3 regions of the Peribacillus sp. YIM B13477 genome follow, and region 1 is predicted to be linked to each of the others. Evidence: predicted binding sites of a transcription regulator. Region 1 holds the regulator's gene; each other region holds the start of a gene.
What was found. Region 1 encodes LexA, which represses DNA repair genes until DNA is damaged. Its sites were predicted from a motif close to CGAACATATGTTCG; they were not measured.

Region 1 (3,289 bases):
ACATTTATTTACGGGTCCCAACTTTGATCACGACAATATTCGAGTTGGCTCAGCTGTATTTTCAAGAATTGAACCCTATTTAAAAAGCACATCCACCGCTGGGATTCCTGCATATCATGTTAATTATAAAGAACGAGTTGAAGATGATGTCATTACAACAGCACTCGCTCAAACCGTTCTGGGTGATGTCCTGAAACAAAATGTCTGGGTCGAACAAAGCTTCCATGTAAATGAAGCTGCCCCAGGTAATATAAGCATATATACAGCCTCAAATGAAGTCGAGGTTGAATTGATTTCTCCATCCAATAAAAAGTATTCACCTTCCTTAAAGGTTCATTCAGCCAAAAATGAAACTTCCTTTTTTAATGGTGCAACCATCCAATCATTCTACAGAAATAACCTTGAAATTGGTGACTGGAAAGTACGAATGAAGACTAAATCGCCAAAAGACGCCTTCCTGTTCACAGCACAATTTAACGAAAAGAATCCCATTACATTAAGTATGACCGGTAAAGTTAAGCAAAAAGATGCAAAATTTTTAATAAAGAATCCAATGAATGATAAAAAAAGACCAATCAGTACAACATTTTTGGTTCATCTGATAGATGAAACCGGTAATGAAATTAGTGAAAAAAACTCAATTAAGGCAATGGATACTGAAAATTTTACTGGCACCCTTCCAGAAGTACCTAAGTCAGGTGTTTATAATGTAACAATAGATGTTAAGGAAAAAAATGTGGATGGTACTGTAAGAACCCGGACGCTGATTCGTTCGGTCTATATTGAGAAATAACGAAATGCCTTCTCTTAGTTGAGGAGGCATTATTTTGATGGTAGGGGTAACTAGGGAGATGGTAATTCAGCCAATGGAAACAGCCAGGTCGTAATTACTTATTGAAGTATTAATTCAACGGGTCTCTGATGGATATGGTTGGAAGTTTGTTATCGGGGGAAAATAAATATATGTATTTTTTTCCCTGCACTTGCAAATGGTTGTCAACAAGTGCAGATTCAACAGTGGAATGACTTGGTCGATCTAAACCTTATTAAAGTGGGGATTTTAAATCCTCTTTTTTTTATTTCAATGAGCTTTTTCCAAAGTATCATATTACGAGAAAGGCGATAGTAACTTTCATCCCTTATAAAGGATGTTTAAATTCGCATGAAACTAGATTCTATTAAAAAATATTTCAATATCTACTCTTCCATATGCATATTGAGAGAATTCTGGACATAAATTAAACAAACAAAAAAAGCGCGGGAAGCGCTTTTAGTGTATTTGTCTATATAAGCCTATTACTTTTCCAAGTATCGAAACATCTCGTAAAATAATTGGTTCCATATTTGAGTTCTCAGGCTGAAGCCTTATGTAATCCGGTTCCTTAAAGAATCGTTTTACAGTGGCTTCATCATCTTCCGTCATCGCCACGACGATATCTCCATTATTGGCACTGCTTTGTTGTTTCACGATGACATAATCTCCATCATGAATTCCTGCTTCTATCATACTTTCACCCATGATTTCCAGCATGAATACATGGTCATCATGTGGAACCATGCTTTCGGGAAGCGGAAAGTATTCTTCAATGTTCTCAATGGCCGTTATCGGCATGCCCGCTGTTACTTTTCCAAGTAACGGCACGTTCACGACATTGACTTTGGGAATATTGTTCGCTTCCTCCAAATTCATTATTTCAATGGCCCTTGGCTTGGTTGGGTCACGTCTAATAAGGCCTTTACTTTCCAGGCGGGATAAATGTCCGTGTACTGTTGAACTTGATGCAAGTCCCACTGCTTCGCCAATCTCCCGTACGGAAGGCGGATACCCTTTTTGGCGGACCTCTTCTTTAATGAAATCAAGAATATCTTGCTGCCGTTTTGATAGTTTTGTCATTTGTGCACCTCTTCCCCAATGTTCTTTGCTACATTATAGCATGGCCCCCATCTCTATACAAACATAAGTTCGAATTTGTTGTTGACTGAAACAAACGTTCGTATTATAATTTGATCATAACATACGAACGAACATTCGCTTTGGAGGGATTATTATGAAAAAATTATACAAAAATTATATTTATACGATTCTATTAGCGGGATCAGTATTCATCTTTTCAATTTTATTCTCTTGTACATTGAACAATGATCAAAAAAAGGATTTCCTTTCTATAGAAGTAAGCGAGGGTGACACCCTATGGGGAATTGCCGAAAAATATGAAGAATCAAATTTGACAAAAAAAGAATTCATTGGTTGGATAGAAGAGAATAATGGAGTCAGCGCGGATTCGATAAAGCCTGGACAAGTCATTGTCATACCGGTTAAAGGGGAAGAACTTGTCCAGAATTTGGCCAGTGAGCAGTAAGTAGTAAAGGTAGGGTATTATGAAGGCGGTAATCTATTGTAGGGTCAGCACCGAAAAAGAGTCACAGGAAACATCATTGGCAAGGCAGGAAGATGAATTAGTCAAATTGGCTGAAAAGATGGATGTGGAAGTTGTCTCCATTATAAAAGAACAGGCAAGTGGTTATGAGTTGAATCGGGATGGCATTTTTGACATGCTCGAACTATTTAAAACCAAAGAAGCTGAAGTGCTATTAATCCAGGATGAAACAAGACTGGGAAGAGGGAATGCCAAAATAGCCCTTTTCCATGTCATCCTTAAAGAAGCTGTGAAAATTTATACTCTCTCACACGATGGGGAGCTGGAGTTATCGGATTCGGATGCCATGGTCATTCAGATAGTGGGCATTGTAGAAGAATATCAAAGGAAACTACATAATCTTAAAATAAAGCGCGGAATGATGAGAGCCGTTGAAAAAGGGTACCGTCCTCAAAAAAATCTTCAGAATCAAAGGAATTCCACTGGAAGGGACCGTATGGAGATTCCTATTGAAGAAATTATTAAACTGCGTGCCAATGGGTTAACATTCTCAGAAATCGCAGCCACATTAAGGGGCTTTGGATACAATGTATCTAAGGCTACTGTGAACAGGCGTTTTCTCGAACATCAAATGAATACAAAGGAAAGTAAATCATAGAACTTGTAATTTCGCTTTTTTTTTAATACCATGACAATATCCGCAGATTATGAAGGAGCGAAATTATGTTATCAAAAGAAAAAATAGCCCGTATAAATGAACTTTCTAAAAAGGCAAAGGGTGAAGGCTTGACGGAAGTTGAAGCGAAAGAGCAAACCCAATTGAGAAGTGAGTATTTGGAAACATTCAGAAAATCCATGTCCGACACGTTGGAGCATGTGAAAGTCGTGGATCCAGAGGGTAATGACGTCAC
Region 2 (3,289 bases), on a different contig from region 1:
CCATCACTTTTAAACGCTCTTTTTTAGGGAGCTTCGCAAGGCTTGGTGCAAGATCTTCCTTATACTCTTCTCCTTCTTCGGCTACATGCGTCGCCCTTATGGAGTCACGGATATCCTTTTGAATGGTTTGAGGCATTATTCCATGCTCTTCATTATACTTCTCCTGGATTTCACGGCGCCGCCTCGTTTCATTGATGGCAAGTTCCATCGAATTCGTGATGCGGTCTGCATACATGATGACATGGCCGTTGGCATTACGGGCTGCACGGCCCATCGTTTGAATAAGCGAACGTTCCGAGCGAAGGAACCCTTCCTTATCGGCATCCAGAATGGTCACTAACGACACTTCCGGAATATCCAGGCCTTCCCTTAAAAGGTTGATTCCAACGAGTACATCATATTTGCCCATTCGGAGTTCCCGGATGATTTCTATCCTTTCCAAGGTCTTCACTTCCGAATGAAGATATTGGACCTTGATGCCGATTTCCTTTAAATAATCAGTTAAATCTTCAGACATCTTTTTCGTCAAGGTCGTTATGAGCACACGCTCGTTCTTTTTGACGCGCTCCTGTATTTCACCGATCAGGTCATCTATCTGCCCTTCAATCGGCCGCACTTCTACCGTCGGATCCAGCAATCCGGTAGGACGGATGATTTGCTGAACCATTTCTGGTGTATGTTCGAGTTCATATGGTCCCGGAGTTGCCGAAACGAATATGGATTGATGGACCTTTTTTTCAAATTCTTCAAATCTTAGCGGGCGGTTATCTTTCGCGGACGGCAGACGGAAGCCATGGTCGACGAGCACTTGCTTCCGCGCCTGATCTCCATTGAACATTCCGCGGATTTGCGAAAGGGTTACATGTGATTCATCCACGACCAATAGGAAATCCTCTGGAAAGTAATCTATTAAAGTGTATGGTGTCGCACCTGAGGGACGAAGCGTCAAATGACGGGAATAGTTCTCGATCCCAGAACAAAAGCCCATTTCCCGCATCATTTCCAAATCATAGCGGGTACGCTGCTCCAAGCGCTGTGCTTCAAGGAGCTTTTCATCTTCCCTTAATTCCTTCAGTCTCTCTTCCAGTTCCGTTTCGATATTTTGAATGGCTATCCGCATTTTCTCTTCGCGGGTTACGAAGTGGGAAGCCGGAAAAATGGCGATATGTTCCCGTTCACCGGTAATTTCACCGGTCAGGGCATCGACTTCACGGATACGGTCAATCTCATCCCCGAAAAACTCGACCCGTACACAATGTTCATCACGGGAGGCCGGGAAAATTTCGACGACGTCGCCGCGAACGCGGAAGGTCCCCCGTTGGAAAGCAATATCATTCCTCTCATATTGAATATCCACGAGTCTGTGCAGCAAGGCATTCCGGTCTATTTCCATACCAGTTCGGAGGGAAACGACCATCTCCCGGTACTCTTCAGGAGAACCGAGTCCATATATGCACGAAACACTGGCAATGATGATGACATCTTTCCTTTCGAACAAAGATGATGTGGCCGAGTGACGCAGTTTATCGATTTCATCATTGATGCTTGCATCTTTTTCGATGAATGTATCCGTGGATGGAACATAAGCCTCTGGCTGGTAGTAATCATAATAGCTAACGAAGTATTCGACGGCATTATTAGGGAAGAACTCTTTGAACTCACTGTAAAGCTGCCCTGCCAACGTTTTATTGTGGGCAATGACAAGAGTCGGTTTATTGATCTTTTGGATCACATTGGAAACGGTGAACGTTTTCCCTGTACCCGTTGCCCCCAATAACGTCTGCATTTCCTTGCCTTCCTTAATCCCTTCGACCAGCATTTCAATTGCTGCCGGCTGATCTCCTTGAGGAGAGTATTTTGAGACTAACTCAAACTTATCCTTCACCAAGCATGGCCTCCTATTGAAATATTTTTATATGAAAACGGGACATGCCTATATCCCTTCTATTTATTCCGGTTTAATAAAGCATATATACACATTCTACCACAATAGCCTTAAAACAAACCAGCAATAAGCGAACATCCATTCGATTTTTGTTTTAATGAACTTCATGATGTGTTGAGGGGAATGACAGGTTTGAGTACAAAAAAAGCACCTTTGATGTCAGGCGCTCTTGGATGTACGTTTCATCATTCTTTTTGATAACCAGAATCCCACTGTCAGGGATAAGGCATCGACGATGATCAATAAGTTTGTATGCGTATAACCTTTATATGCGGACGCTGTAATCAAGGCAACAGTTAAAACAAGGCCTACGACATTGTTATAGGTGACTCTTGAAAATAGCATGACAAGTAGACAAGGAAGGAAAAGGGCAGAAAGAATTTTAATCATTTTTTCATCTCCTTTATAAGAGAAAAATAGAGTAGTTTCAGTTTAAATGATTATGAAGTTTTTTGCCAATCAATTTCCTGCTTGATTTTAAAAGGCATCCTTGGAAGAGCATCCACACATCCATTAATTATGCCCATAAAAAAAAGAGGCAAACCCCTTTATAAGGAAGTTTGCTTCTTTTCAGTTCAATCAATATGGATCCGCTTCATGTCCTTTTCTAACGGCATCCTCAGGGTTATCCGTCCCACCCAGTGGTTTTGAAGATTCCGTATGTTCAGAGGCCGCGGCCAGTCCCTCTTTCAACCTGCGGCCATACTCTTCATCGGCCTCTTCTGCAAGTGCTATCATTTTTTCCTGAATGCGCTTGTCGGCAGGAGCCAATGCCGCCACTAAATTGGAAATTAAATCGTCTTTTTCCCAATCCTCGAATTCCCGGAACGTTTCCCCAGCCTGTTTCGTATTGTTTTGGCGATCGATTGTCTCACGGACAAGTTTCCCTTCCACCATAGGTGTATACTCTTTGCCCGTTTGATTGGCTTCCTTCAAGCCGCCGACAGTGGATGGTTCGTAGTTGATGTGGGGGCTTTGGCTGCCTCTGCCAACTTCATATTGCATCTGTCCGCCAGTCTGATTCGTGGCAGTTCGTTTCTTTGGAGCATTGATCGGCAGTTGCAAATAATTCGCGCCAACACGGTGACGCTGTGTATCGGAATAAGAGAATGTACGTCCCTGTAACATCTTGTCATCAGAAAAATCCAGTCCATCCACTAGGACACCGGTACCGAATGCAGCCTGTTCGACTTCAGTGAAATAGTCTTCAGGGTTTTTATTCAATACCATCGTACCGACATGCAGCCATGGGAACTCATCTTTCGGCCAGATCTTCGTATCATCCAGCGGATCGAAATCCAACTCAGGATGATCATCATCACTCATGATCTGTACGTTGAGATC
Region 3 (3,289 bases), on a different contig from region 1:
ATAAAAACGTTTCTGTTAACGAAACTGCCTACTTCCATATACAAGATCTGCCCTCACGGAAATCACTTTCCTCATGGACCGTTCTAACAAATGCCGATTCTCATACTCCTCCGTGATACCTTTCATCACGATGCCGTTTTGAAAGGCTGTCCCTTGGGGAACAGCCCTTCCGCTCATCATTCCATTATCCTTACATCCGCTATATCGGAAAGCCTGATATAGTGAGCCTGCTCAAACCGGTCAACGATATGAAGCTTTTGGGTGAGCTCATTATAATAATGGATCCTGCCGATTAACAGCTGATACCGGTTTCCTTCATAATGAGCAATCGTGACATCCTTTCTTTCCTCCATCGCTTCCCCCATTACCGCATTCATTTCTTCCAGTTGCTGCTCATCCAGGATGCGCTTCGTTTCATAGCCATCCTCCACCGCCCAATCACGGAGCATCTTCACATGTTCCGGCAACATCATCGATGTCCATTTGATACGGCCGCGATCACGAATCATTCTTTTCCCTCCTTTCAAAGTCAGCCTTACGCCTTATGCCCACCAAGCAGCTTGCTTCGGTATACGGCTGTACCTGCTTCTGTATACGAAACTGCACGCAATAACGATTTGGCTCCATATTTGTGGCGGATTCGATCAACCGTGTAACTCAATTCCCGCTTCTTCCAGCGCGAAGCATCAAATAAAGTCAGCTGCATTTCATTATCATCCACAATATTCGAGAGTCTGACCTCTATGCTTCGAACCGTTTTTTGCTTATAGTTCTCATGGAAAAGCTCCAGGCAAACTTTATATAACTCCATCGTGATGTTGGTCGGTTCGTTAATCGAACGCGAACGATGGAAACCTCCGCCAAACTCATCCTTGCTGTAACCAATGCCTAGGCTCACCGTTCTTCCTGCCTTACGATGGGTGCGTGCCCTTCTTCCAACTTCTTCGCAAATTTCCAGCATGACCTGCTTTACCTCATGCTCATCCTTATAATCCCGCAACAGGATTTGACTTTTGCCGAAGCTGACCTGCCCTTCGATGATCGCTGCCCCCATATCGGATAAATCTATTCCCCAGGCATGGTGGTAAAGCTGATTGCCCATAATTCCAAACTTCGCTTCAAGTAATTCAAGATCATAATTGGCAAGCTGCCCAACCGTAAATATCCCCATTCCATGAAGGGTTTTTTCTACGCGACTGCCGATCCCCCACATTTCACGAAGCGGGGAAATCGGCCAAAGTTTGCTTGGCACATCCTCATACTTCCATTCCGCAATCCCTTTATGTTTGGCTTCCAAATCAAGGCAAAGTTTTGCCATGAGCATATTCGGTCCAATTCCAATGGCACAGGGGAGCTGTAATTCCCGTTCAATTTCATCTTTTATCTTTTCAGCTATCATGCGGGCATCTCCCCATAAAGAAGCAGCACCATCGACTTTCACAAAACTTTCGTCCACACTATATACGTGAATCGCTTCTTTTGGCACATAACGGTTGAACAAGCGGGTGATTTCCGTCGAAACCCTTAAATAGGTCGCCATTTTAGGTTCAACGACGACAATCCTCGGGTCATTCGGGATCTCAAACATCCGCGAACCTGTCTTGATGCCAAATTCCTTCTTCATCTTTGGAGAAGCCGCAAGCACAATGCTCCCTGTCCTCTTCAAATCACCAACCACCGCCAGATAACAATCAAGCGGGTCCAGACCAAGCATGACCGCTGAACAGCTTGCATAAAAACTTTTCATATCGATACACATAATTGATTGTTTCGGCATCGTCCCATAATCCATCATTTCTTCACCCTAACAAGAATATACGTTCGCTTTATTATATTCATAACTTTAACCGAATATACGTTCTTATTCAATGGAAGTTTTCATACAAATTTCTACTTTTTATTGTAATTTCCTTGAAAAATATAATAGATACTAAAAATGGATAAAATACCAAATTTAAACTGAGTATCCATTTTGTTTTTTTGAAAAAGATTAATTGGTAGCTTGAATAATTTCAAGTAGGTCCATATGCTTGGTTTTTTAAAATCCCCCCACCCTTTTCAACGGACTTTCGTCTACTTGCAATCCAGTCTTAATGCCCATTTTTTGTAATGAAACTGTAACCAAAATTATGTCTATTTGTCATAATGGTATTGTAGGATAATATTGTTAAGAAATAATAGAGAGATAGATAGAGAGGAAATGAAAATTATGAAGAAATGGATCGCTTCAGCTGCTGTTGCATCTGCCATGATGCTAACCCCACTGCAAGCCTTTGCCAATATTGGAGACCAAACCCTCAGACCCGGAATGACACATAGTGATGTCAAACAACTACAACAACTATTAAAAACCAAAGGTTATTTCACATATTCAGGTTCACTGACTACATATTACGGCACCTATTCTACATCTGCAGTAAAAAAATTCCAAACATCTAAAGGGTTGACTGCCGACGGAATTGCCGGCCGGAACACGTTCAATGCACTTGGTGTTTATAATGTCAACAATACTAGCTTGATCAGCTATGCGAAAACCTTAATCGGCACACCCTACAAATGGGGCGGGACAACACCAACTGGATTCGACTGTTCAGGCTTCGTCTATTACGTATTCCAGAAATCACAAGGAATTACCTTACCGCGTACAACATCCTTGCTCTATTCCAATACAGGGTTAAAAGTAACTTCACCATCTAAAGGCGATCTTGTATTCTTTGATACTTCTTCTGGAAGAACAGGAGTATCCCATGTTGGGATCTATATCGGAAATGGCCAATTCATTAGTGCTACGTCTTCTAAAGGAATAACCATTACGGATATGGATAATTCTTATTGGAAACCAAAATATTTAGGTGCGAAAACTTTATAAAATCCAAGACAAACAGCCGGACAGAATTCAAAGTGATTCAGTCCGGTTGTTTTATTTTATATATAATATTTCATCCGTTACATCCTCTACTGTCACCATGAATGAAGAGTCCAAGTTTGAACGATTCATCATTTCGATATTATAAACATGCTCTGAGGGTAAATGGACGACTTCGAGAACCATGAATCGCTGACTTTCCGCTTTGCTGACATGATCGAGAGCAGCAATGACCGCCCTTTGTTCGGCTAAGCTGTTTTCATCCGTCAAAACAAGAATCAATTCAGCTTCCGCTTTCCCAGGAAATGATTTCTTCACCCCGCCCCGGTGCCATGGTTTCACTTTCATCCCGATTTCCAGTTCGGAATAATCGAGGTCATTACCATGTTGATCTTGAATATATGTATCATTGGTCACCTTATA

Region 2: uvrB (excinuclease ABC subunit UvrB) is a predicted target of LexA. The motif match lies at 2,017-2,030, and genes of this name have one in related genera.
Region 3: ACFX4H_RS02030 (Y-family DNA polymerase) is a predicted target of LexA. The motif match lies at 1,849-1,862, and genes of this name have one in related genera.

What each region holds. Positions count from the first base shown of each region.
Region 1 covers NZ_JBHZPD010000009.1:20,737-24,025, reverse strand. Annotated here, with positions in the region: gene ACFX4H_RS21890 (esterase/lipase family protein) at 1-793, shown strand, start outside; gene lexA (transcriptional repressor LexA) at 1,271-1,894, opposite strand; gene yneA (cell division suppressor protein YneA) at 2,049-2,360, shown strand; gene ACFX4H_RS21875 (YneB family resolvase-like protein) at 2,380-3,036, shown strand; gene ACFX4H_RS21870 (DUF896 domain-containing protein) at 3,102-3,289, shown strand, end outside.
Region 2 covers NZ_JBHZPD010000006.1:22,990-26,278, reverse strand. Annotated here, with positions in the region: gene uvrB (excinuclease ABC subunit UvrB) at 1-1,885, opposite strand, end outside; gene ACFX4H_RS17780 (CsbA family protein) at 2,105-2,335, opposite strand; gene ACFX4H_RS17775 (catalase) at 2,525-3,289, opposite strand, start outside.
Region 3 covers NZ_JBHZPD010000001.1:409,400-412,688, reverse strand. Annotated here, with positions in the region: gene ACFX4H_RS02035 (YolD-like family protein) at 177-509, opposite strand; gene ACFX4H_RS02030 (Y-family DNA polymerase) at 536-1,795, opposite strand; gene ACFX4H_RS02025 (C40 family peptidase) at 2,210-2,869, shown strand; gene ACFX4H_RS02020 (DUF3221 domain-containing protein) at 2,921-3,289, opposite strand, start outside.